Regions from separate parts of the Neobacillus sp. D3-1R genome, predicted to be linked through region 1. Evidence: a T-box and tRNA genes for the amino acid it is inferred to sense, from the RefSeq annotation. Region 1 holds a T-box; the other regions hold tRNA genes.
What was found. A T-box is a leader RNA that pairs with one kind of tRNA and senses whether it is charged. The one in region 1 lies ahead of thrS (threonine--tRNA ligase), so its partner is inferred to be a tRNA-Thr.
Positions count from the first base shown of each region.

Region 2: it encodes a tRNA-Thr, which carries the amino acid that the T-box ahead of thrS (threonine--tRNA ligase) is inferred to sense. The anticodon was not compared.
Region 3: it encodes a tRNA-Thr, which carries the amino acid that the T-box ahead of thrS (threonine--tRNA ligase) is inferred to sense. The anticodon was not compared.

Region 1 is NZ_CP197471.1:1,871,475-1,881,379, reverse strand. Features, by position in the region: gene ACSBPO_RS09535 (acyltransferase family protein) at 1-1,464, opposite strand, end outside; gene ACSBPO_RS09530 (DUF1272 domain-containing protein) at 1,706-1,897, opposite strand; gene ACSBPO_RS09525 (ZIP family metal transporter) at 2,005-2,820, opposite strand; gene ACSBPO_RS09520 (DUF421 domain-containing protein) at 2,986-3,693, opposite strand; gene ACSBPO_RS09515 (HIT family protein) at 3,862-4,275, opposite strand; gene hpaB (4-hydroxyphenylacetate 3-monooxygenase, oxygenase component) at 4,406-5,845, opposite strand; gene ACSBPO_RS09505 (hypothetical protein) at 6,096-6,230, opposite strand; gene ACSBPO_RS09500 (hypothetical protein) at 6,288-6,974, shown strand; gene ACSBPO_RS09495 (YjfB family protein) at 7,019-7,192, shown strand; gene thrS (threonine--tRNA ligase) at 7,244-9,163, opposite strand; T-box leader at 9,213-9,435, opposite strand; T-box leader at 9,478-9,698, opposite strand.
Region 2 is NZ_CP197471.1:4,338,947-4,348,851, reverse strand. Features, by position in the region: gene ACSBPO_RS21880 (glycoside hydrolase family 13 protein) at 1-1,189, shown strand, start outside; rRNA gene ACSBPO_RS21875 (16S ribosomal RNA) at 1,572-3,121, shown strand; rRNA gene ACSBPO_RS21870 (23S ribosomal RNA) at 3,341-6,277, shown strand; rRNA gene rrf (5S ribosomal RNA) at 6,370-6,485, shown strand; tRNA gene ACSBPO_RS21860 (tRNA-Asn) at 6,496-6,570, shown strand; tRNA gene ACSBPO_RS21855 (tRNA-Glu) at 6,588-6,662, shown strand; tRNA gene ACSBPO_RS21850 (tRNA-Val) at 6,734-6,809, shown strand; tRNA gene ACSBPO_RS21845 (tRNA-Thr) at 6,907-6,979, shown strand; tRNA gene ACSBPO_RS21840 (tRNA-Lys) at 6,990-7,065, shown strand; tRNA gene ACSBPO_RS21835 (tRNA-Leu) at 7,099-7,183, shown strand; tRNA gene ACSBPO_RS21830 (tRNA-Gly) at 7,211-7,285, shown strand; tRNA gene ACSBPO_RS21825 (tRNA-Leu) at 7,292-7,380, shown strand; tRNA gene ACSBPO_RS21820 (tRNA-Arg) at 7,452-7,528, shown strand; tRNA gene ACSBPO_RS21815 (tRNA-Pro) at 7,535-7,611, shown strand; tRNA gene ACSBPO_RS21810 (tRNA-Ala) at 7,634-7,709, shown strand; tRNA gene ACSBPO_RS21805 (tRNA-Ser) at 7,749-7,841, shown strand; tRNA gene ACSBPO_RS21800 (tRNA-Met) at 7,891-7,964, shown strand; tRNA gene ACSBPO_RS21795 (tRNA-Asp) at 7,996-8,071, shown strand; tRNA gene ACSBPO_RS21790 (tRNA-Phe) at 8,101-8,176, shown strand; tRNA gene ACSBPO_RS21785 (tRNA-Tyr) at 8,193-8,276, shown strand; tRNA gene ACSBPO_RS21780 (tRNA-His) at 8,344-8,419, shown strand; tRNA gene ACSBPO_RS21775 (tRNA-Gln) at 8,436-8,510, shown strand; tRNA gene ACSBPO_RS21770 (tRNA-Cys) at 8,518-8,591, shown strand; tRNA gene ACSBPO_RS21765 (tRNA-Gly) at 8,605-8,678, shown strand; tRNA gene ACSBPO_RS21760 (tRNA-Ile) at 8,689-8,765, shown strand; tRNA gene ACSBPO_RS21755 (tRNA-Asn) at 8,775-8,849, shown strand; tRNA gene ACSBPO_RS21750 (tRNA-Ser) at 8,862-8,952, shown strand; tRNA gene ACSBPO_RS21745 (tRNA-Arg) at 8,960-9,033, shown strand; gene ACSBPO_RS21740 (PRK06851 family protein) at 9,243-9,905, shown strand, end outside.
Region 3 is NZ_CP197471.1:969,234-979,138, reverse strand. Features, by position in the region: gene ACSBPO_RS04885 (Gfo/Idh/MocA family protein) at 58-1,098, opposite strand; gene ACSBPO_RS04880 (Gfo/Idh/MocA family protein) at 1,115-2,140, opposite strand; gene ACSBPO_RS04875 (ThuA domain-containing protein) at 2,165-2,890, opposite strand; tRNA gene ACSBPO_RS04870 (tRNA-Gly) at 3,256-3,329, opposite strand; gene ACSBPO_RS04865 (methyl-accepting chemotaxis protein) at 3,575-5,548, shown strand; tRNA gene ACSBPO_RS04860 (tRNA-Leu) at 5,840-5,920, opposite strand; tRNA gene ACSBPO_RS04855 (tRNA-Leu) at 5,944-6,029, opposite strand; tRNA gene ACSBPO_RS04850 (tRNA-Cys) at 6,068-6,141, opposite strand; tRNA gene ACSBPO_RS04845 (tRNA-Gly) at 6,150-6,224, opposite strand; tRNA gene ACSBPO_RS04840 (tRNA-Gln) at 6,228-6,302, opposite strand; tRNA gene ACSBPO_RS04835 (tRNA-His) at 6,328-6,403, opposite strand; tRNA gene ACSBPO_RS04830 (tRNA-Trp) at 6,413-6,486, opposite strand; tRNA gene ACSBPO_RS04825 (tRNA-Tyr) at 6,554-6,637, opposite strand; tRNA gene ACSBPO_RS04820 (tRNA-Thr) at 6,654-6,726, opposite strand; tRNA gene ACSBPO_RS04815 (tRNA-Phe) at 6,764-6,836, opposite strand; tRNA gene ACSBPO_RS04810 (tRNA-Asp) at 6,873-6,949, opposite strand; tRNA gene ACSBPO_RS04805 (tRNA-Met) at 6,985-7,058, opposite strand; tRNA gene ACSBPO_RS04800 (tRNA-Val) at 7,114-7,189, opposite strand; tRNA gene ACSBPO_RS04795 (tRNA-Glu) at 7,196-7,270, opposite strand; tRNA gene ACSBPO_RS04790 (tRNA-Ser) at 7,287-7,378, opposite strand; tRNA gene ACSBPO_RS04785 (tRNA-Asn) at 7,387-7,461, opposite strand; rRNA gene rrf (5S ribosomal RNA) at 7,472-7,587, opposite strand; rRNA gene ACSBPO_RS04775 (23S ribosomal RNA) at 7,729-9,905, opposite strand, start outside.

The sequences.
Region 1 (9,905 bases):
TTTCTCCTCTACCATATTTGAAGGTGATGGCTTATCGGTGTTTTTAATCGGAACAGTGTTTTCATCCTTATTCTGAACAGGATTTGGACTGTTTACCTTCTGGTCATCACTAACCCCATTAGAATTTTCACTACCTTTATCTGAGTTATCTTTTACTGGAAGCTCATTCGTTACTTTATTTTGATACTGAATGGGAGGTCGGAATACATCATCTGGATCACCCTTCCCCACTATTGAATACCCCTTGTCATTGTTACTGTTATTAATAGGAGAATTTTCCACTATAGTGGATGCACCAATGTTTTTTAAAGGCACCGCTACCTTATTAAGAAAAAACACAATAAGAACTATACCAATTGCTGGCAGTATGGAATTTTTAAAATGAATGGGAATTTTGTTTTGACGGATTGGTTTTTCGATAAAGGTGTAGGAAATCGAAGCTATGCCAAAGATTAGGGTGATTTCGAGAATGATCTTTACAATGTTAATTCCATTTGTATTAATGTTGTTGTTCATTAGTAAAATGATGGGATAATACCATAAATAAATCCCGTAAGACCGTATTCCTATCCATTTTAATGGTTTCCATTCTAAAATCCAGGTTGCAATTACAGCCGAACGCCATGCAAGGGAAAACAATAAAAAAGCCGTTGTCATCGAAAGGAGCAACATTCCGCCTTGGTAGACAAAGCTATCGTATTGATTAGTGAAAGCGACCATCATCCAAAAGACAAGGATACCTAAAATACCTAGTATCTCGAGTATCCATCCTGCTATAGTCGATAGCTTTCTCCGAGGAGAAAGTAAGGCAAAGCTGGCACCAATTAGCAGCGAATAGATTCTTGTATCTGTCCCGTAATACACCCGACTGGGATCAAGATTTGGGTCGTACATAAAATACATCCGCAAAGCTGAAATTATACTTCCTGATAGAATGAAAATAAATATGATTTTTTTCCGTTTGATTGATTTAAATAGAAATAGAATGGCTACAGCCCAGACTAGATAAAATTGTTCTTCAATGGCTAAAGACCAAAAATGAGTTAACAACGAAGGCGTTTGAAACAACTCAAAGTAGGATAGATTTTGATAAATATAATGCCAATTACTGTAATAAAATAGGGCTGCTATCGTATCTTTCCTTAATCCTAATAGTAACTCCGGTCTTAGAAACGGGATAACTACGTTTAGTACGATTAACAACAGAAACATGGCAGGAAGTAACCTCTTCGCTCGACGAATCCAAAAATGTTTTAGGTCTACCCTACCCGTTTGCTCCCATTCCCATTTCAACAGACTGGTTATAAGGAACCCTGATAAAACAAAAAATACGGTCACACCTAAAAATCCACCTGATGTGTAAGGAATATTTAGGTGGTAAAAAATAACGCCCAAAACAGCCAAAGCTCTCAGCCCATCAAACCCAGGTATGTAGCGAATTGCCCCTTTATTAACACTTGCCATCCATACGACACCTCATTCTCATCCTGTCATCATTCCTATCCGCAGTCCGTATGGTAACCATATCTTTTACTTATAAATATGAATTGCTATTGGATATTATGTTAGATATAGGTGACAGGCACCGCCCGAATGATCTTGTTTCACCAATTGTTCCACATGATTCACCTCCTAAATTTAGTAATGGATAATCAAATAGAGACTTGCTTTTAAACCAATAAAAAAACAGGGTTCATCCCTGTTTTTAGAGCATGCTAACTTTCGGTTGTTTCCTTGGTCGTCTTACTAATTCTCCACCGCAATTTGGACATACATTCTGCATTTCCTCCGTGCATGGTGTGCAAAATGTACATTCGTAAATACAAATATACGCGATAGAGTTATCATCAATAGTAGAAAAACAACGCTCACAACTTTCTCTCATTTCTAATGCCATTTTCTAAAAGCCCCTCTCTTACTATTAATAGGAAAAATATAACATCTTTCCCACATTTCGATAAGGGACAGTTTTTAAAAATTTTTCAAGGACAGTAGAAACCTTTTTCACCCCAACGCCACATCCAGGATCATCATCACGACAAACCCTATCATTAACGAAATCGAAGCTAAATCATTATTACCATTTTCCTGTGAACCTGGAATTACCTCTTCGGCTACAACAAAGATCATCGCTCCCGCTGCAAAGCTTAGTGCATAAGGTAACATCGCTTGCATATAGGTTACCGCTAAAACACCAATGACGGCTGCGATTGGTTCCACCATGGCGGAAAACTGCCCATAGGCAAAGCTTTTTCTTCGCGACATTCCGTCCCGTCTTAAAGGCATGGAAACGGCTACCCCTTCTGGGAAGTTTTGAATTCCAATACCAATGGCAAGTGATAACGCCGCCGCTAAGGATGCCGATTCAAATCCAGCTGCCACTGCTCCAAATGCCACTCCTATCGCAAGGCCTTCAGGGATATTATGCAGGGTGATCGCAAGCACTAATAATGTACTTCTCCGTTTGTTAGCAGGATGATAACCTTCTGCTTTATTTTGTGGTGCATTCGGATGTAGATGCGGAAGGATTTTATCAATGGCCATTAAAAATATTCCGCCTAACAAGAAGCCAACTGCGGCTGGTATCCATTTTGGAATCGAACCGCCTTCAGACATTTCTAAAGCTGGAGATAAAAGCGACCAAAAACTCGCAGCAATCATGACTCCAGCAGCGAAACCTAACATTCCATCCAACAACTTTTGATTCACTTTTTTCGTTGTAAAAACTAGAGCAGCTCCTAGAGCCGTCATTCCCCACGTAAATATGGTTGCCAATAAGGCTTGATAAATAGGATCAAGGTTAGCTAAATAATCGATCATAAAACCCCTCCTTCTCCAATGGCCTAATAAATATCATATGGGAAATTGGGCGAAAGGGAACTTGTACAAATCCGTTCATCAAAAAAATAAAAAAATGCCGAAAATAACCAAGTTAAAATGGTAACTTGTTTCTTCGGCATGTCATTGAAGTTTTTTACTATTATATTAATTATCTTTCCCTGGTTTGTAGTAATAAGGGTCACTTGTGTGATCTTTTATTTCGTTATTATCTATAAATAAATTCCCATTTTCTAAATAAGTCGCTAAGATAATTCCCTCTACTTTTTCTCCCATCTTCTTAACCTCATTCAATAGCCATGCCCGCTCTAACTGAAGATATTTTAAATTATGATCCAAAATTTGACCGTCCATTATCAGTGGTATGGGAATATATTCTTTTTTCACCTTTAACTGAATATCACTTGGCTGAACGGGACGGTATTCTGATTTTGGGATCACACTAATACTTCCAGTACCTTCCATAATGGCAAGTGCAATATTTTGAGTATCGGTGTATCCCAATACTCTTAGATGGGACAATAATTCATTCATGGGCATATGTATCTTTTTTAATCCTTTTCGATCTATATCTCCATTACGTATTAAAATAGTCGGAGTTTCGTATAAAATCCATCTTAATTTATTATTTAGAGATAAACGGTCGAAAACTTTATATAATATCACGATGAGACCGGAATAAATGAGGGTTTTACCAATTTCCTTCACCTCTAATGGAGTACTAATAATATTAGTAAGAACGAGAATATACAATAAATCAAATGTATGCATTTGGGCTACTGCCTTTTTTCCAGTAATCCTTAAATACAAATACCCCATCACAAAAATGAGGAGTGTATGGTAAAATGTCTCCAAATTTGTCTCTCCCCTAAAGTGTTCTATAATAGTGCGGAATTTTTGACTACATAATGGTTAGTATTAGACGTTTGATTTGTGTTTAAACTGCATTAAATGTTTTTTTAGAAACTTATGTCCAAGAAAAAGGAGCAGTTCCTTGTATCAGAACTGCCCCACTAAAAGTTTTTATGTTCTCTTAAGCTTCTCTCTTTTATTTTCAGGCTGTTTGAACCAATGACGAATTCCTTTACCCGCTAAAGGCTCATCATTATACCTTGGAATAACATGAAAATGACTATGGAAAATGGTCTGGTTCGAAACTTTCCCGACATTCCAGCCGAGTGTATATCCATCTGGAGAAAACTTTTCATCAAGATATTCTTTTGCCTTTTGTAAAAGATCGTACGTATCGTTCCACTCTTCTTTGGTTAATTCAAAGGCATCTTGATGATGTTTTTTTGGAACAATAACACCAGAACCTTCTAATACATCTTGTTGCTTGTTGTGCTGTAAAAAATAACAGGATTCATTTTCAAATATAATATTTTGGTCCTTATCCTCGTGGGGATAACAAAAGGGACAATGGTCTTTGTAAGACATGAATACCTCCAACTATTTTTCAATAATTCTGATTATATCAAACAGGGTATACATTGTCCTCTTTCATCTCCATATTCCATTTAAAAACTAGACTCTTTGTAATAAAAAAGTAGCCTGCTTTTCAGAACGGTTAAGTTAAATGCAAGTAATCCTTAATGACCTGAACATATCTCTCTTTAGGATAGTTTTTATATAAACTAGTGGAAAGTCTTATAGGATCACCAAAGAAATATCTCTCATAGTGGGTTTGCCTTGTACCAAATGAGCTCATGGTTAAATCCCAGGCTAAACGAAATATCTTTACTCTTTCCTCTGCTGATCTATTTGCCCCTTGTAAATACTTTCCCAAATCACTACTTATTTCAGAACAAAAATCATTTTCTGATGGCAGTGTTACCATTCCACTTGCCCCAATTAATTGGATGATTTCCGTAAATCTCGGATAGATTCTTGGAAAAATATTACTTGCCACTTGTAGAGGTATCGAACACGGTCGTATATATCCCCATTCGTCTAGCTGGGCATCATTCTCGGACTTTTCTAGCAGTGCCTTCATTGTTTCAAGACCAATAATGATTTCTGATACTTTTTCATGAATATGTTGATACTCACTCACATTAATCGTCTCGATAAGAAGTTCCGTCAGCCCAAGAATAAATTCTGTTTTCACTATTTGTCTAGTAATCACTTGATGAAAACCATTTGGATGAAACGAACTTTGCTGCATAAAGTTTCTTGCTACTTCGATATTATCATAGAAAAAAACTCGATCCCACGGAACTAATACATGGTCAAATACAACAATGGTATCCATTTCTTCGTATTTTGAACTTAAAGGGTAATTAAAAAAGGAATCTCCACCCACAAATGACTCTCTGCAAAGAAATTTTAAACCTTTTGTATCAGAAGGAATAGAAAAAGCAAATGCTTCATCTGAGTCTATTAATCCAGGTGTTGAATAAACGAGTACCTCATCGGTTAACCCACCCTGTGTAGCTAAAATGCGTGCACCTTTAACAATTAAACCATTTTCATTTTTATCAATCACTCTAGCGGAAATAGGCTCCTTAGAAAATTCAAAATAAGCCTGTGAACGATTTATCTGTGGAGAAATGAGCGTATGCGTAAAGGAGAGGTCATGTTTAATTGCCCTTTCATATAGAGATACAACATTCTCTGGGAAACAATTATCTTTCCCTATTAATAGATTGGCAGAAGAAGCAAAACTCATAATCCCTGAATTCAAATAATCAGGACTTCTCCCCATCATCCCTCCCGTGTATTTTGCCCAGTGCTCCATCATCTTTCTTCTTTTTTTCAAATCATCCTTTGTTTTAGGCTTTAGGTAGGATAAACCAATCCTTTCACCTGTTTCTTGTGATATATATGTCATCTCTTCTTTTAAACCTTTCTCATGTTGTAAATCATATAGAGCAGATTTCGTCTGAAGAAGACCTTTAAATGCAGGATGCTCAGATTTTTTTCCTTCTACTTTCTTACCATCGTACCAAATTTCAGTACAAAGCTCGTCGATCCGGTCAATCAAGTCCTTTCCATAAATAATGCCCATATTACCACTCCGTTTTCATATAGAAATCCCAGGAAATTCGCGGTGTCCATAATGTTATTTTATAATCAGACAACCTAGCATGTTCCACCATTTCCGCTTAGGGATAAGCCTCATTTCATAATAGGCTATTTTAGGAGAGAAATTTCAATAGACACCTATATTATTGATTAAAATGGTTTGAATCTTTTTCCAGAAATGTTCATAATAATAGTTAACTATTATTAAAGGTGATGGATATGTTTAAAATTTTTTATAACCAATATAAATTAGCATTTTGGCTCATTCTTTCTCTATTACTTGCAAGTGGAACAATCACCAATTTCCTAAACGGAAGTACATTGGACGTCATTGTAAATGGTTTATTATGTTTCATTTCAATTGGCATTTCCTTAAATATCCTACGTAAAAGGAAATCTTAGATTACCCGAAAGGATTGACCTACTTGAAGTCTTTTTTTATCAATATTTTCCTTCGTTTTTTTTTCTATCCTTGTCCTAAGGTTCGTTATTCAAAGGAAGAAGAAAAGCTATTTAATGATATGTTTGAAGAAGGCTGTAAAAACACTGATAAGCTTATTCCTTACACTCTCTCGTTACCAAAATATCAGTTTTTACAATATCTTTCAGATACTAAATCTATTGTTTTTCACGGCTCTAATAAGATAATAGAGGTATTCGAACCACGGGAACAAACCCTATTTAATGGGGAAATGACAAAAGCTGTTTTTGCTACCAAAGATCCCATATGGGCTATGTTCTATGCTACTTTAAGAAAAGAAAGCATAGTAGATAATATTCGAAATGGCTCTATTTCGGCTAATCAAAAACAATGGTATCATTTTTACTCTCTTACTCAGGCTACATTTTCTAATCAGCCTTGGGAAAAAGGATACATTTATATTTTATCGACCAAAACCTTTGAGGCTCCAGCAAAAGGTCTCATACAATTTAATGAATGGGTAAGTAAAAAACCTGTTTCAGCAATATGCAAAATAGAAGTAACACCTAGCGATTTTTATTTTTTGAATAAGGTAGCCTGTCATGACCCAAATGAAAGTATAAGCAAAACATGGTTTCGATATAAATTTAGGACTATATTTTTGAAAAAATTTATAAATGACAATTACTAAATATTTCTATTTACTGACCGATACAAAACTAGGGGGTGAATAATTTGGATATTGCCGCACTATCTATTGGTATGAACCAAGCTTCTCTAAGTCAAAGCGTTGGCATTGCCTTAACAAAAAAGGTCATGGAAACGTCTGAACAAAATAGTGTTCAGCTTCTAAAAATGATGGAAGCTCCCCACCCTCATTTAGGTCAATCGATTGATATTAAAGGGTAAAAAAATGATGCATTCTTTTAGGAATGCATCATTTTTAATACAAAGGCAAGATTAAAGGCTTCGTTCTTTTAGTTGCTGAACTATTTTCTTTTTAAAATCTTCAAAGGATTCGCTTTCTGATTCTTGATTTCCAAATTTTCTAACCTTAACATTATCATCCATAACTTCCTGATCACCTAGGACGAACATATAAGGGATTTTCTTCATCTGTGCTTCTCTTATTTTGTATCCTAACTTTTCATTACTATTATCTATTTTCACTCTTACTCCTATATTTTTCAATTCAGATTGAACCTTTAAACAGTAGTCTAAATGAACAGATGAAACAGGAATAATTTGCACTTGTGTTGGAGCTAACCACACTGGGAAGGCACCGGCAAAATGTTCGATTAAGATTCCGAAAAAGCGATCAATCGATCCAAAAATCGCTCGATGAATCACAACAGGACGAACTTTTTCGTTATTTTGATTGATATAAGTTAAATCAAACTTCTCAGGCATTTGAAAATCGAGCTGAATTGTCGCGCATTGATGGCTTCGCTTTAAAGCATCTTTTATATGAAAATCAATTTTTGGTCCATAAAATGCTCCGTCTCCTTCGTTTAGGTGGTATGGAATGTTTAATTCAACCAGCACATTCTTTAAGGATCTTTCCGAAATCTCCCAAAGGCTATCATCCCCTAATGAATTCTCCGGGCGAGTAGAAAGTTCCACGGAATACTCAAAACCAAACGTACGATAAACTTGGTCAACCAATTGGAACACCTGTTTAATTTCACTTTCAATTTGGTCTTCCCTTACAAAAATATGGGCATCGTCCTGGCAGAAAGTACGAACTCGAAGCATTCCATTTAAAGCACCACTAAACTCGTGGCGGTGCACTTGACCGAACTCCGACAAACGAATAGGCAAATCACGATACGAATAAAGATTATTTTTAAAAATCAACATATGTCCCGGGCAGTTCATCGGCTTTAGCGCAAACTGTGTTTGATCCACCTCAGAAAAATACATGTTCTCATGATAATGATCCCAATGTCCTGATTGCTCCCATAATCTTTGGTTCATCATAAACGGTGTGCGAACCTCATCATAGCTAGCATGATTTTGAAGCTCCCGAGAAAAGTTTTCTAATTCATTTCGAATAATTTGACCATTTGGTAAGTAAAATGGCATTCCCGGTGCTTCTTCAGAAAACATAAATAACTCTAATTGTTTCCCTAACTTACGATGATCCCTTTTTGCTGCTTCCTCTAAGAAGTTTTCGTACTCCTGTAACTCTTTTTTATTTTTAAATACGACCCCATATAACCGTTGCAGTACTTCGTTTTGACTATCTCCCTTCCAATAAGCACCCGAGACTCGAGTTAATTTAAATGCTTTTATGAATCCAGTCGATGGAAGATGCGGACCACGGCAAAGGTCAATAAACTCCCCTTGTTGATAAAGAGTTATTTTTTCATCCTTCGGAATGCCCTGTAAAATCTCTAATTTAAATTTTTCATCTTTTTCCTTCCATAGCTTTTCTATTTCTTCGTAAGAGCCCTCTACCCGTTTGATTCCTAAATTTTCATTTACGATCTTCTCCATTTCTTTTTCAATAGCAAGCAAGTCATCAGAAGTTAAACTGTGTTCTAGTTTAATATCATAATAAAATCCATTTTCAATCACTGGCCCAATCCCCAGCTTTACTTTCCCGTAAAGTCGTTTTACTGCTTGTGCCAATACATGTGCCGAGGAATGCCTTAACACCTGCAATCCTTCTTCTGAATCAAGAGTTAAAACAGCTAATTTTACATCTTCTTCTAGCTTGTAACTTAAATCCACTAAATGCTCATTTACTTTCCCTACGACTGCATTTTTTCTCAAACTGGAACTAATCGATTGTGCAACACCTTCAACTGTAATACCCTTCGGAAACTCTTTTATACTTTCATCTGGAAATTGAACTTTAATTTTCTTGTCACTCATTTTAACCTCTCCTTTAATTGAATATATAAAAAAACACACTCATCCCTGACATAGGGACGAGTGTGTATTAACCCGTGGTTCCACCCAACTTCCCAAAAGATTAAAAAACCTTTTGGCTTTGGTGCTGTAACGTAGCATAGACGATATTGGATACTTCTGTTCCCCAATATAGCTCTAAGGTGGTAAATTATTTTCCTAAGTTAGGAAGTTCTCAGCACCCTTCCCTCTCTGGAAACCGTAAAAATAATTCATGTCCTTTTCATTGCATTACTTATTCATTTTAAAAAGAAAATAAAAAAACACCCGTCCCTAACATAAGGGACGAGCGCGTTATAACCCGTGGTTCCACCCAATTTCCCAAAAGTAAAAAATCTTTTGGCTTTGGTGCTGTAACGTAGCATAGACGATATTGGATACTTTTGTTCCCCAATATAGCTCAAAGGCGGTAAATTATTTCCCTAAGTTAGGAAGATCTCAGCACCCTTCCCTCTCTGGAAACCGTAAAAATAATTCATGTCCTTTTCATTGCATTACCTATTCATTTTTAAAAGCTGTTATCGTATAGTTTGTGGTTTTCGTAAAAATCCCTAAAGCCGGATTTTTACTACAGGCTCTCTTAATAAGTGCTCAGCTCTTTTCTTCATTTTCATATGAGTTTAACACCCTAATATGGTAAAATGCCTATTTATTAGTTACAAAAAGCAACAAAGTTTCAGAAAAGAGCCTTAAAAAAAATAAAAAA
Region 2 (9,905 bases), 2.2 Mb from region 1:
GCATATTTTCTCTACCAAGCAGCCTGATTTAAACTGGGAGAATCCAAATGTACGTCATGCGATTTATGCCATGATGAGATGGTGGTTGGATAAAGGAATAGATGGCTTCCGCATTGATGCGATTAGTCATATTAAAAAACGTCCAGGTCTACCGGACATGCCAAATCCAAAAAACCTTAAATACGTTCCTTCTTTCGAAATGCACATGAATCAAGAAGGTATTCATGAATTCTTAAAAGAATTTAAAGAAGAAACGTATGGTAACTACGATGTGATGACCGTTGGGGAAGCGAACGGCGTTAAAACGCATGATGCTCATCTATGGGTAGGCGAAGAAGAAGGAAAAATGAATATGGTATTCCAATTTGAACATTTAGACCTTTGGGATGCTGAGAAAAAGAAGAAGCTTGATGTGGCTGGTTTGAAAAAGACGCTTACTCGCTGGCAAAAGGGCCTTGAAGGAAACGGTTGGAATGCTCTTTTTATTGAAAATCATGACAAGCCACGTATCGTATCTACTTGGGGAAATGACGACGAGTACTGGTACCAAAGTGCGACCTCTATGGCAGCTATGTATTTCTTAATGCAAGGCACACCGTTTATTTATCAAGGTCAAGAAATTGGGATGACGAATGTACAATTCCCTTCTATTGATGATTATGATGATGTAGCTTTGAAAAATATGTACCGTTTAAGAAGAGAAGCTGGTGTATCACATCAAAACATTATGGAAGTTATTTGGGCTTCTTCCCGTGATAACAGCCGTACACCGATGCAATGGTCTGATGAAGTGAATGCTGGTTTTACAACAGGAACTCCATGGATGAAGGTAAATCCGAACTTCAAGGAAATTAATGTTGAAAAACAAGAACAAGATCCAAATTCCATTCTTCATTTTTATAAGAAGATGATTCGTCTAAAAAAAGAGAACGACGTCTTTACGTATGGAATATATGATTTGTTACAAGAGGAAGATACACAAGTATATGCTTACACAAGAACAAGTGAGGATGATGATCAAGTGATCGTCATTGCAAACTTATCTGACGAAGCAGCTAAATTTGTTACAAATGGAATCAGATTAGATTCTGACCAACTATTATTAAATAACTATCCAGTTACTGATGCTGTAGTTGAGGAAATACTGGATCTTAAACCGTTTGAAACAAGAGTGTATCGTTTAAAATAGTATTTAAGGGCAAGCACTTATTTAAAGTGCTTGCTTTTGTATTATATTGAAATAATATTTTTTATTGAAAAGGTGTTGACGAATGGTTGGTAAGATTGTATGATAATAAACGTCGCTAAGAGATGCGAGTGATTAACAAAAACATTTTAAATAGTTCTTGATAATTTTAAATGAATTTGGTAATATTAAATCTCGTCGCAAAAAAGCGATATCGCTTTTTTAGAAAAGTGATTGACACACCGAGGGCAAGATGTTATATTAATATCCTGTCTTGAAAAATTGCTCTTTGAAAACTAAACAACCAAACATTAACAAAGGTAAGGCTTCTATTATAGAAGTTTTAAAAAAGCCAGAGTAAACTTTATGAGCTATATCAAACACTTTATTGGAGAGTTTGATCCTGGCTCAGGACGAACGCTGGCGGCGTGCCTAATACATGCAAGTCGAGCGAATCTTTAGGAGCTTGCTCCTGAAGGTTAGCGGCGGACGGGTGAGTAACACGTGGGCAACCTGCCTGTAAGACTGGGATAACTTCGGGAAACCGGAGCTAATACCGGATAATCCTTTTCCTCACATGAGGGAAAGCTGAAAGACGGTTTCGGCTGTCACTTACAGATGGGCCCGCGGCGCATTAGCTAGTTGGTGAGGTAACGGCTCACCAAGGCGACGATGCGTAGCCGACCTGAGAGGGTGATCGGCCACACTGGGACTGAGACACGGCCCAGACTCCTACGGGAGGCAGCAGTAGGGAATCTTCCGCAATGGACGAAAGTCTGACGGAGCAACGCCGCGTGAGCGATGAAGGCCTTCGGGTCGTAAAGCTCTGTTGTTAGGGAAGAACAAGTACCGGAGTAACTGCCGGTACCTTGACGGTACCTAACCAGAAAGCCACGGCTAACTACGTGCCAGCAGCCGCGGTAATACGTAGGTGGCAAGCGTTGTCCGGAATTATTGGGCGTAAAGCGCGCGCAGGCGGTCCTTTAAGTCTGATGTGAAAGCCCACGGCTCAACCGTGGAGGGTCATTGGAAACTGGGGGACTTGAGTACAGAAGAGGAAAGTGGAATTCCACGTGTAGCGGTGAAATGCGTAGAGATGTGGAGGAACACCAGTGGCGAAGGCGACTTTCTGGTCTGTAACTGACGCTGAGGCGCGAAAGCGTGGGGAGCAAACAGGATTAGATACCCTGGTAGTCCACGCCGTAAACGATGAGTGCTAAGTGTTAGAGGGTTTCCGCCCTTTAGTGCTGCAGCTAACGCATTAAGCACTCCGCCTGGGGAGTACGGTCGCAAGACTGAAACTCAAAGGAATTGACGGGGGCCCGCACAAGCGGTGGAGCATGTGGTTTAATTCGAAGCAACGCGAAGAACCTTACCAGGTCTTGACATCCTCTGACAACCCTAGAGATAGGGCTTTCCCCTTCGGGGGACAGAGTGACAGGTGGTGCATGGTTGTCGTCAGCTCGTGTCGTGAGATGTTGGGTTAAGTCCCGCAACGAGCGCAACCCTTGATCTTAGTTGCCAGCATTCAGTTGGGCACTCTAAGGTGACTGCCGGTGACAAACCGGAGGAAGGTGGGGATGACGTCAAATCATCATGCCCCTTATGACCTGGGCTACACACGTGCTACAATGGATGGTACAAAGGGCTGCAAGACCGCGAGGTTAAGCGAATCCCATAAAACCATTCTCAGTTCGGATTGCAGGCTGCAACTCGCCTGCATGAAGCTGGAATCGCTAGTAATCGCGGATCAGCATGCCGCGGTGAATACGTTCCCGGGCCTTGTACACACCGCCCGTCACACCACGAGAGTTTGTAACACCCGAAGTCGGTGGGGTAACCGTAAGGAGCCAGCCGCCTAAGGTGGGACAGATGATTGGGGTGAAGTCGTAACAAGGTAGCCGTATCGGAAGGTGCGGCTGGATCACCTCCTTTCTAAGGAATATAAGTGACTATTGGTCACAAAAAAACATTTAAATCTTTGGTGTTAATTGTTTGGTGTTTAGTTTTGAGAGAGCAATCTCTCGGTAGCTATTTATGTAGCTACTACTTGTTCCTTGAAAACTAGATAATCGTATAGAAGAAACCAAGTAAAAACCGAGTAATTGCCATTTTAGTTTCTCTCTTATTTTATAGTAAGAGAATTAACCTTTAGGTTAAGTTAATAAGGGCGCACGGTGGATGCCTTGGCACTAGGAGCCGATGAAGGACGGGACTAACGCCGATATGCTCCGGGGAGCTGTAAGTAAGCTTTGATCCGGAGATTTCCGAATGGGGAAACCCACTGCTCGTAATGGAGTAGTATCTTTACCTGAATACATAGGGTACTGATGGCATACCCGGGGAACTGAAACATCTAAGTACCCGGAGGAAGAGAAAGCAAACGCGATTCCCTGAGTAGCGGCGAGCGAAACGGGACATAGCCCAAACCAAGAGGCTTGCCTCTTGGGGTTGTAGGACACTCAACATGGAGTTACAAAGGAACGGGGTAGATGAACAGATCTGGAAAGATCGGTCAGAGAAGGTAAAAACCCTGTAGTCGAAACTTCGTTCCCTCCTGAGTGGATCCTGAGTACGGCCGGACACGAGAAATCCGGTCGGAAGCAGGGAGGACCATCTCCCAAGGCTAAATACTCCCTAGTGACCGATAGTGAACCAGTACCGTGAGGGAAAGGTGAAAAGCACCCCGGAAGGGGAGTGAAAAAGATCCTGAAACCGTGTGCCTACAAGTAGTTAGAGCCCGTTAATGGGTGATAGCGTGCCTTTTGTAGAATGAACCGGCGAGTTACGATTACATGCAAGGTTAAGTTGATAAGACGGAGCCGCAGCGAAAGCGAGTCTGAATAGGGCGAATGAGTATGTGGTCGTAGACCCGAAACCAGGTGATCTACCCATGTCCAGGGTGAAGTCCAGGTAACACTGGATGGAGGCCCGAACCCACGCACGTTGAAAAGTGCGGGGATGAGGTGTGGGTAGCGGAGAAATTCCAATCGAACTTGGAGATAGCTGGTTCTCTCCGAAATAGCTTTAGGGCTAGCCTCACGTAGTAAGAGTCTTGGAGGTAGAGCACTGTTTGGACTAGGGGCCCTCATCGGGTTACCGAATTCAGACAAACTCCGAATGCCAAAGACTTATCCGTGGGAGTCAGACTGCGAGTGATAAGATCCGTAGTCAAAAGGGAAACAGCCCAGACCACCAGCTAAGGTCCCAAAGTTTACGTTAAGTGGAAAAGGATGTGGAGTTGCTTAGACAACCAGGATGTTGGCTTAGAAGCAGCCACCATTTAAAGAGTGCGTAATAGCTCACTGGTCGAGTGACTCTGCGCCGAAAATGTATCGGGGCTAAACGTAACACCGAAGCTGTGGATTGACACCATATGGTGTCAGTGGTAGGAGAGCGTTCTAAGGGCGTTGAAGCTAGACCGTAAGGACTGGTGGAGCGCTTAGAAGTGAGAATGCCGGTATGAGTAGCGAAAGATGGGTGAGAATCCCATCCACCGTATGCCTAAGGTTTCCTGAGGAAGGCTCGTCCGCTCAGGGTTAGTCGGGACCTAAGCCGAGGCCGAAAGGCGTAGGCGATGGATAACAGGTTGATATTCCTGTACCACCTCTTTATCGTTTGAGCAATGGGGGGACGCAGAAGGATAGGGTAAGCGCACTGTTGGATATGTGCGTCTAAGCAGTTAGGCTGGTAACGAGGCAAATCCCGTTACCGTGAAGGCTGAGCTGTGATAGCGAGGGAAATATAGTACCGAAGTTCCTGATTCCACGCTGCCAAGAAAAGCCTCTAGCGAGATAAAAGGTGCCCGTACCGCAAACCGACACAGGTAGGCGAGGAGAGAATCCTAAGGTGTGCGAGAGAACTCTCGTTAAGGAACTCGGCAAAATGACCCCGTAACTTCGGGAGAAGGGGTGCTTTTTGGGGTGAATAGCCTCGAAAAGCCGCAGTGAATAGGCCCAGGCGACTGTTTAGCAAAAACACAGGTCTCTGCGAAGCCGTAAGGCGAAGTATAGGGGCTGACGCCTGCCCGGTGCTGGAAGGTTAAGAGGAGGGGTTAGCGCAAGCGAAGCTCTGAATCGAAGCCCCAGTAAACGGCGGCCGTAACTATAACGGTCCTAAGGTAGCGAAATTCCTTGTCGGGTAAGTTCCGACCCGCACGAAAGGCGTAACGATCTGGGCACTGTCTCAACGAGAGACTCGGTGAAATTATAGTACCTGTGAAGATGCAGGTTACCCGCGACAGGACGGAAAGACCCCGTGGAGCTTTACTGTAGCCTGATATTGAATTTTGGTACAGCTTGTACAGGATAGGTAGGAGCCTGAGAAGCCGGAGCGCCAGCTTCGGTGGAGGCGTCGGTGGGATACTACCCTGGCTGTATTGAAATTCTAACCCGCACCCCTCTATCGGGGTGGGAGACAGTGTCAGGTGGGCAGTTTGACTGGGGCGGTCGCCTCCTAAAGAGTAACGGAGGCGCCCAAAGGTTCCCTCAGAATGGTTGGAAATCATTCGTAGAGTGTAAAGGCACAAGGGAGCTTGACTGCGAGACCTACAAGTCGAGCAGGGACGAAAGTCGGGCTTAGTGATCCGGTGGTTCCGCATGGAAGGGCCATCGCTCAACGGATAAAAGCTACCCCGGGGATAACAGGCTTATCTCCCCCAAGAGTCCACATCGACGGGGAGGTTTGGCACCTCGATGTCGGCTCATCGCATCCTGGGGCTGTAGTCGGTCCCAAGGGTTGGGCTGTTCGCCCATTAAAGCGGTACGCGAGCTGGGTTCAGAACGTCGTGAGACAGTTCGGTCCCTATCCGTCGTGGGCGTAGGAAATTTGAGAGGAGCTGTCCTTAGTACGAGAGGACCGGGATGGACGCACCACTGGTGTACCAGTTGTCTTGCCAAAGGCATCGCTGGGTAGCTATGTGCGGACGGGATAAGTGCTGAAAGCATCTAAGCATGAAGCCCCCCTCAAGATGAGATTTCCCATAGCGCAAGCTAGTAAGAACCCTGAAAGATGATCAGGTTGATAGGTCAGAGGTGGAAGCGCGGTGACGTGTGGAGCTGACTGATACTAATCGTTCGAGGACTTAACCAAAACATTTGGATATCCAAATTAGGCAAACTCGTTTTTACTTCTTCTAATACATTATCTAGTTTTGAGGGAACAAAAACCTCAACAAAATATAGTCTGGTGGCGATGGCGAGAAGGTCACACCCGTTCCCATACCGAACACGGAAGTTAAGCTTCTCAGCGCCGATGGTAGTTGGAGGATTCCTCCTGTGAGAGTAGGACGTCGCCAGGCATAATATTGTTCCGCAGTAGCTCAGTGGTAGAGCATTCGGCTGTTAACCGAACGGTCGTAGGTTCGAGTCCTACCTGCGGAGCCATATAAACAGTTTAATATGGCCCATTGGTCAAGCGGTTAAGACACCGCCCTTTCACGGCGGTAACACGGGTTCGAATCCCGTATGGGTCACCAATCTTTTTTCACGATAGTGAAAAGAAGTTTCATTAAATCGCGACAGCGAAAAGAAAGTTCCTTATTATTTTGGAGGATTAGCTCAGCTGGGAGAGCATCTGCCTTACAAGCAGAGGGTCGGCGGTTCGATCCCGTCATCCTCCACCATAGATTTTTTACGATAGTAAAAAGATCTATTCTTAATTTCGCGAGAGCGAAAAGAACTTTCCTTAAAATTATGATATTGAAGATTAGCTTATATTATGCCGGTGTAGCTCAATTGGTAGAGCAACTGACTTGTAATCAGTAGGTTGGGGGTTCAAGTCCTCTCGCCGGCATTTTTTATTGGAGCCATTAGCTCAGTCGGTAGAGCATCTGACTTTTAATCAGAGGGTCGAAGGTTCGAGTCCTTCATGGCTCACCAGATTTTTTACGATAGTAAAGGAAATTATCATATGCGGGTGTGGCGGAATTGGCAGACGCACCAGACTTAGGATCTGGCGCCGCAAGGCGTGGGGGTTCGACTCCCTTCACCCGCACCATGTTTTTTTTCATAGCGAAAAATGTGCGCGGAAGTAGTTCAGTGGTAGAACACCACCTTGCCAAGGTGGGGGTCGCGGGTTCGAATCCCGTCTTCCGCTCCAACAAATGCCGGGGTGGCGGAACTGGCAGACGCACAGGACTTAAAATCCTGCGGTAGGTGACTACCGTACCGGTTCGATTCCGGTCCTCGGCACCAAAGTTTTTTCGCGATAGCGAAAAGAACTTTCCTTAAATCTTTTAATAGATAAGAAAAGATGAGAATAAAATGCGCCCGTAGCTCAATTGGATAGAGCGTCTGACTACGGATCAGAAGGTTATGGGTTCGACTCCTTTCGGGCGCGCCATATTTACGGGAAGTAGCTCAGCTTGGTAGAGCACTTGGTTTGGGACCAAGGGGTCGCAGGTTCGAATCCTGTCTTCCCGACCACTAATTTAATTATAACTATCCTGGGGTCTTAGCTCAGCTGGGAGAGCGCCTGCCTTGCACGCAGGAGGTCAGGGGTTCGATCCCCCTAGACTCCACCAAATATTTTTCGATAGAAAAATAACTGTCCTTAATATTACGGAGGAATACCCAAGTCCGGCTGAAGGGATCGGTCTTGAAAACCGACAGGCGGGTTAAACCGCGCGGGGGTTCGAATCCCTCTTCCTCCGCCATATTTATTTTAAAATGGTGCATGTATAAAGCGAAATATATTATTATCGACGCGGGGTGGAGCAGCCCGGTAGCTCGTCGGGCTCATAACCCGAAGGTCGCAGGTTCAAATCCTGCCCCCGCAATAATCCATTTTTTTAAGTAAAATGTATCTATGGTCCCGTGGTGTAGCGGTTAACATGCCTGCCTGTCACGCAGGAGATCGCGGGTTCGATTCCCGTCGGGACCGCCATTTATATTTTTGATAGAAATTAATATATTGGCTCAGTAGCTCAGTCGGTAGAGCAAAGGACTGAAAATCCTTGTGTCGGCGGTTCGATTCCGTCCTGAGCCACCATTTTTCCATATTTTATGGAGGGGTAGCGAAGTGGCTAAACGCGGCGGACTGTAAATCCGCTCCTTTGGGTTCGGCGGTTCGAATCCGTCCCCCTCCACCATGTATTTTTGTGATAGCAAAATAATTATGGCTTTTTTTGCGTTAATGAAAATAAACTATTTATAATGGCGGTTGTGGTGAAGTGGTTAACACGCCAGATTGTGGCTCTGGTACTCGCGGGTTCGATTCCCGTCAATCGCCCCATTTTAACTAATATGATTGGGCTATAGCCAAGCGGTAAGGCATCGCACTTTGACTGCGACATGCGTTGGTTCAAATCCAGCTAGCCCAGCCAACCTTAAGGCAGCATAGCCAAGTGGTAAGGCAGAGGTCTGCAAAACCTTTATCCCCGGTTCAAATCCGGGTGTTGCCTCCAAATTTTAATATATGCGGGTGTAGTTTAATGGTAAAACCTCAGCCTTCCAAGCTGATGTCGTGGGTTCGATTCCCATCACCCGCTCCAATTTTAATAGGGGCCTATAGCTCAGCTGGTTAGAGCGCACGCCTGATAAGCGTGAGGTCGATGGTTCGAGTCCATTTAGGCCCACCATAAAATTGTTCCGCAGTAGCTCAGTGGTAGAGCATTCGGCTGTTAACCGAACGGTCGTAGGTTCGAGTCCTACCTGCGGAGCCATTTTTTTTATTTGGGGAAGTACTCAAGAGGCTGAAGAGGCGCCCCTGCTAAGGGTGTAGGTCGGGTAACCGGCGCGAGGGTTCAAATCCCTCCTTCTCCGCCATAAAATTGCGCCTTTAGCTCAGCTGGATAGAGCATACGCCTTCTAAGCGTACGGTCAGAGGTTCGAATCCTCTAAGGCGCGTAAACAACTTTTAACGTCTCATACATAAAAATAAATGATTAAAGATTTAAGAAACAGCATCCTTTACGATGCTGTTTTTTTGCCGTTATTCAAGTTCTTAGAAATCGGTATGCATTAACTTTGTAAAAAATAGGCATTCACCTATATTTACTTCATGCATAACATAGTTTGTGAAGTGATGACAATGTCACAGAAAAGGAGTGTTGAACGTGGCAGGTAAAATTTTAAACTATTATGCAGGAGGAAACACGGCACGCGGTTTCCATAATCTCTACAACTCTAACTTACAAGGGTTAGATCGATTATTCATTTTAAAAGGTGGACCTGGAACGGGAAAATCATCTCTAATGAAAAAAGTAGGCAATGAGTGGATGAAAAGAGGCTTTGATATTGAGCTTTTACATTGTTCTTCTGATAATGATTCCATTGATGGTGTAATTATCAAGGGATTAAATGTTGGTATTGTGGATGGTACGGCCCCTCATGTGATTGAACCAACTGCTCCAGGAGCTATTGAGGAGTATATAAATTTAGGTGAAGCTTGGGATGCTAGCAAATTAAAACTAAAAAAAGACAATATATTAAAAATTAGCGGGAAGATTTCAGAGTCTTTCCAAACGGCTTATTCAACGTTTGCAGAAGCGTTAAAAATCCATGATGAGTGGGAAAAAATTTATATTAATAGCATGGACTTTGAAAAAGCGAATGACCTCACAGATAGCTTAATAGAAAAACTTTTTGGGAAAATGCGATTGCATAAAAAGGCAGACGTTAGACATCGTTTCTTAGGAGCAGCTACTCCAAAAGGAGCAGTAGATTATGTTCCAAATCTAACTGAAGATGTAGCAAAACGTTATTTTATTAAAGGCCGT
Region 3 (9,905 bases), 900 kb from region 1:
CCTAGGATTCCCTTCCTTTATTCATTAGCAAATAAGGTTTTATTTAACCATCCAAGATTAAATTAACCTAACACTTTTCCCTGATTCACTGCTCTTGTAAATGGCATCAATGATTTGTGAAACTTGTAAAGCCTCTTCTGGTTTCACAATCAATTCCTCTAAACCTAAACAACTATTAATAAAGTTTTGTGCCTGAGGTATGCTCGGGTCATCTTCTCCAGGAACCCAATTTGCTTCGCTGTTTAGTAACATCCCGTGTTTCATTTGATTTAATTGGAATGGAAAAAGATCAATTCCACCAGTTAGACCTGAAATACTTAAACTCTCTTCATCATCCTTGATATTCGCCATCCAGGATGTTTCAAAAAGCAGAGATGCACCATTATCAAATTTAATATAGGCAGTAACATGATCATCGACTTCAAAGGTTTCGTGGTTAAAACTTCCCCACTGATTCAGTTGTTCAGGCATCTTACTTAAATGATTATAGGTACTTCCCGATACTTCGACTACTTTAGGATTTCCAAGTAACCAAAGGGACAGGTCGATAAAATGACAGCCATAATCGATTAGGCTTCCTCCACCTTGAAGTTCCTTATTTGTAAAGACTCCCCATCCAGGAACTTTACGTCTTCTTAATGCTTTTGCCCTTGCTACGATTGGCTGGCCAATTTCATTTTCTAGAATGACTTGCTTAGCAGCACGTGAATCCTTCATAAAACGATAGTGGTAAGCAATGGCTAAGACTTTTCCAGATTTGTCCGCAGCATCAATCATTGACTGGCATTCTTCAGGTGTCATAGCCATTGGCTTTTCACAAAGAACATGAAGGCCAGCTTCTAAAGCCGCTATCGTGATTTCTGCATGAAACTTATTTGGTGTACAAATCGTAACAGCATCCACATCCTTGAACATGTCACGGTAATCTGAATACACATTTGAAATATTAAACTTTTCAGCAACATTTCTTGCAGTAGTTTCATTCACATCACTAATCGCTTCGATTGTTACTTGATCGGATAGCTTTAAAAAGGTAGGGATATGACGCCCTTGGGCAATCCCTCCTACACCGATTACACCCATTCTTAATTTTTGCATTCTTTTACACCTCAAGCTAGAATTTCACTATTTTTTTAGTCTCATTTGATTCAAGTGCAGCAAGAACCACTTGAAGAGATTTCATACCCTCTTCTCCTGTAACTGGAGGCTCTGTATTGTGAACAATCGAATCGATAAATTGACTTATGACTTTGGAATTCTTTTGTCCTCCAGATTCATTCGTTTGTATTGCTCCAAGCTCATATTTTACAACTTCACCATTTTTATATTGAACAATTAACGAATAATTTGGATCGTCTTCTAATCGCAAGATGGCGTTTTCACCATATATAATAGTTGAATTATCTTCTTTGGAAACATATGACCAGCTTGCAGCCAATGTACCGATAATCCCGCTCTCCGTTTTCAAAATACATACAGCAGTGTCATCAACTGTTGCCTTTTCTTTTGCACTAGTTTCGATGAATGCTCCGACCTCTACAAATTCTTCTCCGAGTATAAATCGTAGCAAGTCAGTCTTATGGACACCTAAGTCGCCCATTGCCCCGATAAAAGCCTCTTCCTTTTTAAAGAACCAGCTGTCTTTACCGTCTGCACTCCAACCTTCTGGACCACCATGGCCAAAAGCAGTTCGGAAGCTATAGATTTTTCCCATTTCCCCATTAGCTATAAGTTGTCTTGCTTTTTGATGGGAAGGAACAAAACGTTGATTATGAGCAATCATTAGTTTTTTACCATTTTTGTTTGCTGCAACAATCATTTTTTCTGCTTCTTCACGAGAAGTTGCCATTGGCTTTTCACATAAAACATGTTTACCAGCATTCAATGCTGCAATCGAAACCGGTGCATGTAAATAGTTTGGAGTGCAAACGCTTACTGCATCTACATTGGAATCTGCTATTAAGTCATTAAAGTCTATATAAGCTTTTGCCTGATATTTCGCTGCGACTTCGTTAACACGGCTTTCAACGATATCACAAACCGCAACAATTTCTACATGCTCATTTCTAGCGTACTCAGGTAAATGACGGTGAGTAGCAATACTACCGCAACCAATGATACCGACTCTAATTTTACTCATAATAAATACTTCTCCCTTTCCATTCTAATTTTTTGCCTTGATTTCCTCTAATGCCTTTGCATTTCCATAAACAGGCTTTGGAAGCTTAGTTGGTTCAGCCCACTTGACTGCATTGATGATAACTCTTTGAACTTCTTTATTATAATAAGTTGGATATGTTTCATGACCTGGTCGGAAATAGAAAATCTTCCCTTTGCCTCTTTGATAAGTACAACCACTTCTAAATACTTCTCCGCCTTCAAACCAACTAACCATTAATAATTGGTCTGGAGCAGGAATATCAAAATGCTCACCATACATTTCTTCTTTCTCAATTTCTATATATTCTCCTAAGCCCTCTACAATCGGATGACTTGGGTCAATAATCCATATACGTTCCTTTTCACTTGCTTCTCTCCATTTTAGATCGCATGAAGTTCCCATTAAGGTTTTAAATATCTTAGAAAAATGACCTGAATGAAGAACAATTAAACCCATACCATCTAGAACTCTTTGCTTTACCTTTTCTACCACTTCATCTTTTACCTCATTGTGGGCAATATGTCCCCACCAAATAAGAACGTCTGTTTCGTTAAGTACATCGTCTGATAGCCCATGCTCTGGTTCATCCAATGTTGCTGTACGGACTTCAATATTTTCTTCTCCAAGAAATGAAGCAATGGTGCCATGTATTCCTTCTGGATAAACTTCTCTTACTTGTGGATTCTTCTGTTCATGGCGATTTTCATTCCAAACTAGTACTTTTAACATAAAAAGACCTCCATTTATTATTTAGCTATGTAGAATATCATTCTTAAAGACAATACAAATAAGTGCTTTACAAAACTACATTTCGATTTGATAACCCACATAAAGAGATTTTAGCGAATAAATATTATAGAAAGATAATTGTTTTATTCATATTCTATGATTATCACCTTCAAAGATTCTGATGATAATCCAAATCTATCCTCCTTCCTTTTCTTTAGTATATAGCGTTTCAACCTTCATATGGAAGTATTTTTGAATAATTTTAAACGTATTTATACAACATTTTCTAATCAATTAAAATGAAATAAAAAAACGCAATGCCTCATTTTTATAAAAATGAAACACTGCGTTGGTTAACATATGTATGGAGCGGGTGATGGGAATCGAACCCACGACATCAGCTTGGAAGGCTGAGGTTTTACCATTAAACTACACCCGCAAAAATACAGTCAAAATTTGTCGAATGAACAATAATTATTTTACATAAGTTATTAGACAATGTCAACCTAAGTAGAAGTGATTAAAAATCTATTTTTAAAGAAAATACATTACATATTCAGTAATTAGTATAAAAATATAACATTTTTTACAAAATTGTACAAAATATCATTGTGTAGGTCTTAATACCTAGTTATAATAAAATATGTCGTTTTTTGTCTCATCTATAAAATTGGGAGGTTAATTGTGAAGAAAAAGATAAAATATCAAATTCTTGTACCATTTTTAGCTATTATACTTATTTCTATCATTCTTATTTCTTACATAAGCTACGGATTATCTGTATCGATTATGTCAAAAGAATTGATTAACAGTGTTAAAAACCAAAATCAGCAAACGAATGCCTCTTTTGAACAGTTTTTTAACAGTGCAACTCAAACCTTGGAAGTAGTTAGAAACTCTTCTGAAATAAAGAATTATGAAAGTGATCGACCTGCTTTAATTGATTACATGCGTACCTTAAAATCAGCAAACTCTTCACTTACAGATATTTATATGGGTACTGATAAGGGTGAAATGATCATTGCAGATTGGGAGGTACCTTCTGACTATGATCCACGAACAAGGACTTGGTATGGAGATGCGGTAAAAAATAGAGGAAAAGTTATTTGGACAGAACCCTATGTTGATGCTGAAACAAAAGATGTTGTCGTAACTGTTGCTAAAACAATGGAAAAAGATAATCAGGTAATTAGAGTTGTCGCTATTGATTTATCCATTACACAATTAGTAGCTTCCCTAAAAGCCATGGAAGATGCTAGCTCCACTGAGATGTCTTTAATTGATGAAAACGGACAAGTCTTATACCATACCAATAAAAAACTTATTGGATCTAATATTAAAGATGAAAGCTTCTTTTCACAGATACATAATTTAAAGACTGTTGGAAACTTTAACTTTAAATATGAAGGTGAAGAAAAATCAATGATAGTGGTAAAAAATCCAACTACTCATTGGGCAATCACTGGCAGTATTAACATTTCAGATTTAAATAAGAAATCATCTAAAATTGTATTCCCATTAGCTGTTACTAGTATTATTTTATTAATCTTAAGTATCCTTGCTAGTATCGTCTTATCTAGAAAAATTTCGAGACCATTAAACGACCTTTCCAAAACTGCGAAAGAAATTGAGAATGGGAATTTAACCATTCGTTCAACTATAACAAGAAAGGACGAAATTGGATCTCTTACAAACAGCTTTAATCATATGATATCTGAGCTGCATTCGACTATAGTCGAGGTCGCAACTATTTCGAAGCAGGTCAAATCAGCCTCTAATATATTATCTCAAAGTGCAGATGAAAGCGCTGTTACTTCAGATGAAGTTTCTCAAGCCATGCAAGAAATTTCAGTTGGAACAATGAACCAATCTGAGCTTATTGAAAAATGTTTAATATCCATCCAAAATCTAGGCGATCAATTTGATTATTTAGACCAACAAATGAAACATATGATGGAGAACTCAGAATTAATGATTAATACTTCGGAAAAAGGTTTACATGTTCTTGATCATTTAAGAACAAATTCTACACAAACAAATGAAAAAATAAATACGATGGTTAAAGCTATTCACATGCTTGATAATCGCTCTAAAAATATCAGTACAATTATAAATACCATTTCGCAAATTTCTAATCAAACCAATTTATTAGCTTTAAATGCGGCAATTGAGGCTGCTCGTGCAGGGGAAGCAGGTAAGGGATTTGCGGTTGTAGCAGGAGAAGTAAGATCTTTAGCTGAACAAACAGGAATATCCTTACAAGATATAGAAAAGTTGATTTTTGAAATGCAAGAAGAAATGGGCGTCACCATTCAACAAATTGAGGAAACACATACTGTTACTGAACTTCAACAAGAAGGTGTAAATAATACGGAAACAGTTTTTCATGAGATTACAAAAGATATTAAGAATAATTATGAAATTATAAAGAATGTCCATGATCAAATGGATGTCATGATTTCTAATAAAGATTTAGTTATACAAACTTTTGAATCCATAAGTGCAATTTCTCAAGAAACTGCCAGTGGTGCTGAAGAAGTTGCTGCCTCAATAGAAGAACAAACTGCATCTGTACAAAACTTGGCAGCTCTAAGTATCCACCTAGAAGAACAAGCAAATCTATTAAAAGCACGCTGTGATGTATTTCATTTAGACTAAAAGATAATGAAAATATTCAGTGATAATGGTCAATACCTTGGGTAATCAGGGTATTGGTTTTATTTTTCTATTATCATGTGAAAGAAAGACTCATATTTGTAATTCAACCATTTACTGCACCTTTTTTTACATTTAGCCATGCAACTGTATATGGCTAAACGTATGACAGAGATCTAACCCTATTATATTTGCTTGTTTACCAGGTAAGAGTCGTAATTTAGATAAATAAAAAACGCTTCTTACAAAGTGTAAGAAACGTTGTTCAAAAAGTTTATTTAACTAATGTAATGATACCGGTGGTCGGGGTCGAACCGACACTCCAGAGGAACACGATTTTGAGTCGTGCGCGTCTGCCAATTCCGCCACACCGGCGCGGTTAAATAATAGTTTTGTAATGCCGAGGACCGGAATCGAACCGGTACGGTAGTCACCTACCGCAGGATTTTAAGTCCTGTGCGTCTGCCAGTTCCGCCACCCCGGCAAAATATAAAAGTGCCCCAATCCAACTCATTTAAGAAATGGAGGCGGCAACCGGATTCGAACCGGTGGTAAAGGTTTTGCAGACCTCTGCCTTACCACTTGGCTATGCCGCCAAAATAATTGGAGCGGAAGACGGGATTCGAACCCGCGACCCCCACCTTGGCAAGGTGGTGTTCTACCACTGAACTACTTCCGCAAATGGCTGGGCTAGCTGGATTTGAACCAACGCATGTCGCAGTCAAAGTGCGATGCCTTACCGCTTGGCTATAGCCCAATTATTTTATATTTTTAAATAAATATGGGGCGATCGAGGGGAATCGAACCCCCGAGTGCCAGAGCCACAATCTGGTGCGTTAACCACTTCGCCACGACCGCCATATTATTTGGCAGGGGTAGTAGGAATCGAACCCACACCAAAGGTTTTGGAGACCTTCGTTCTACCTTTAAACTATACCCCTATTATAAATTACTTATTTTCCATAGTGCAATTTAAGGATATCTATTTTCGCTATCGCGAAAAAGATTTGGTGGAGGGGGACGGATTCGAACCGCCGAACCCAAGGGAGCGGATTTACAGTCCGCCGCGTTTAGCCACTTCGCTACCCCTCCATTTAATTTTAAACAGTGCCGGCGAGAGGACTTGAACCCCCAACCTACTGATTACAAGTCAGTTGCTCTACCAATTGAGCTACACCGGCATGTAAGGAGACTTTTACACTTAGAAAAAAATCAAGGTGGCTCAGGACGGAATCGAACCGCCGACACAAGGATTTTCAGTCCTTTGCTCTACCGACTGAGCTACTGAGCCATAATTTGTTTTATTATTAAATTATTAAAATATAAATGGCGGTCCGGACGGGACTCGAACCCGCGACCTCCTGCGTGACAGGCAGGCATTCTAACCAACTGAACTACCGGACCAAAATTATTTTCAAGCTATGCTTGAAAATAACTAATTGCGGGGGCAGGATTTGAACCTGCGACCTTCGGGTTATGAGCCCGACGAGCTACCGGGCTGCTCCACCCCGCGACAATATTAAATCTACCTTATTAACTTTTCTATGTTCATATAGCATAGAGTAATATGGTGGAGGATGACGGGATCGAACCGCCGACCCTCTGCTTGTAAGGCAGATGCTCTCCCAGCTGAGCTAATCCTCCATTTATTGGTGACCCATACGGGATTCGAACCCGTGTTACCGCCGTGAAAGGGCGGTGTCTTAACCGCTTGACCAATGGGCCATATTAAATATTATAATGGCGGAGAGCAAGGGATTTGAACCCTTGAGACAGGGTTACCCGCCTACACGATTTCCAATCGTGCTCCTTCGGCCACTCGGACAGCTCTCCAAAAAATATGGCTCCGCAGGTAGGACTCGAACCTACGACCGTTCGGTTAACAGCCGAATGCTCTACCACTGAGCTACTGCGGAACAATGTTATGCCTGGCGACGTCCTACTCTCACAGGAGGAATCCTCCAACTACCATCGGCGCTGAGAAGCTTAACTTCCGTGTTCGGTATGGGAACGGGTGTGACCTTCTCGCCATCGCCACCAGACTTTTTTCAGTGACACTATTTTATTATAATGTTTTCCTGAAAAATTTCAAGAGGAAATTTAAAACTTTTTGTTCCCTCAAAACTAGATAATGTATTAGAAGAAGTAAAAACGAGTTTGCCTTATTTGGATATCCAAATATTTTGGTTAAGTCCTCGAACGATTAGTATCAGTCAGCTCCACACGTCACCGCGCTTCCACCTCTGACCTATCAACCTGATCATCTTTCAGGGTTCTTACTAGCTTACGCTATGGGAAATCTCATCTTGAGGGGGGCTTCATGCTTAGATGCTTTCAGCACTTATCCCGTCCGCACATAGCTACCCAGCGATGCCTTTGGCAAGACAACTGGTACACCAGCGGTGCGTCCATCCCGGTCCTCTCGTACTAAGGACAGCTCCTCTCAAATTTCCTACGCCCACGACGGATAGGGACCGAACTGTCTCACGACGTTCTGAACCCAGCTCGCGTACCGCTTTAATGGGCGAACAGCCCAACCCTTGGGACCGACTACAGCCCCAGGATGCGATGAGCCGACATCGAGGTGCCAAACCTCCCCGTCGATGTGGACTCTTGGGGGAGATAAGCCTGTTATCCCCGGGGTAGCTTTTATCCGTTGAGCGATGGCCCTTCCATGCGGAACCACCGGATCACTAAGCCCGACTTTCGTCCCTGCTCGACTTGTAGGTCTCGCAGTCAAGCTCCCTTGTGCCTTTACACTCTACGAATGATTTCCAACCATTCTGAGGGAACCTTTGGGCGCCTCCGTTACTCTTTAGGAGGCGACCGCCCCAGTCAAACTGCCCACCTGACACTGTCTCCCACCCCGATAGAGGGGTGCGGGTTAGAATTTCAATACAGCCAGGGTAGTATCCCACCGACGCCTCCACCGAAGCTGGCGCTCCGGCTTCTCAGGCTCCTACCTATCCTGTACAAGCTGTACCAAAATTCAATATCAGGCTACAGTAAAGCTCCACGGGGTCTTTCCGTCCTGTCGCGGGTAACCTGCATCTTCACAGGTACTATAATTTCACCGAGTCTCTCGTTGAGACAGTGCCCAGATCGTTACGCCTTTCGTGCGGGTCGGAACTTACCCGACAAGGAATTTCGCTACCTTAGGACCGTTATAGTTACGGCCGCCGTTTACTGGGGCTTCGATTCAGAGCTTCGCTTGCGCTAACCCCTCCTCTTAACCTTCCAGCACCGGGCAGGCGTCAGCCCCTATACTTCGCCTTACGGCTTCGCAGAGACCTGTGTTTTTGCTAAACAGTCGCCTGGGCCTATTCACTGCGGCTTTTCGAGGCTATTCACCCCAAAAAGCACCCCTTCTCCCGAAGTTACGGGGTCATTTTGCCGAGTTCCTTAACGAGAGTTCTCTCGCACACCTTAGGATTCTCTCCTCGCCTACCTGTGTCGGTTTGCGGTACGGGCACCTTTTATCTCGCTAGAGGCTTTTCTTGGCAGCGTGGAATCAGGAACTTCGGTACTATATTTCCCTCGCTATCACAGCTCAGCCTTCACGGTAACGGGATTTGCCTCGTTACCAGCCTAACTGCTTAGACGCACATATCCAACAGTGCGCTTACCCTATCCTTCTGCGTCCCCCCATTGCTCAAACGATAAAGAGGTGGTACAGGAATATCAACCTGTTATCCATCGCCTACGCCTTTCGGCCTCGGCTTAGGTCCCGACTAACCCTGAGCGGACGAGCCTTCCTCAGGAAACCTTAGGCATACGGTGGATGGGATTCTCACCCATCTTTCGCTACTCATACCGGCATTCTCACTTCTAAGCGCTCCACCAGTCCTTACGGTCTAGCTTCAACGCCCTTAGAACGCTCTCCTACCACTGACACCATACGGTGTCAATCCACAGCTTCGGTGTTACGTTTAGCCCCGGTACATTTTCGGCGCAGAGTCACTCGACCAGTGAGCTATTACGCACTCTTTAAATGGTGGCTGCTTCTAAGCCAACATCCTGGTTGTCTAAGCAACTCCACATCCTTTTCCACTTAACGTAAACTTTGGGACCTTAGCTGGTGGTCTGGGCTGTTTCCCTTTTGACTACGGATCTTATCACTCGCAGTCTGACTCCCACGGATAAGTCTTTGGCATTCGGAGTTTGTCTGAATTCGGTAACCCGATGAGGGCCCCTAGTCCAAACAGTGCTCTACCTCCAAGACTCTTACTACGTGAGGCTAGCCCTAAAGCTATTTCGGAGAGAACCAGCTATCTCCAAGTTCGATTGGAATTTCTCCGCTACCCACACCTCATCCCCGCACTTTTCAACGTGCGTGGGTTCGGGCCTCCATCCAGTGTTA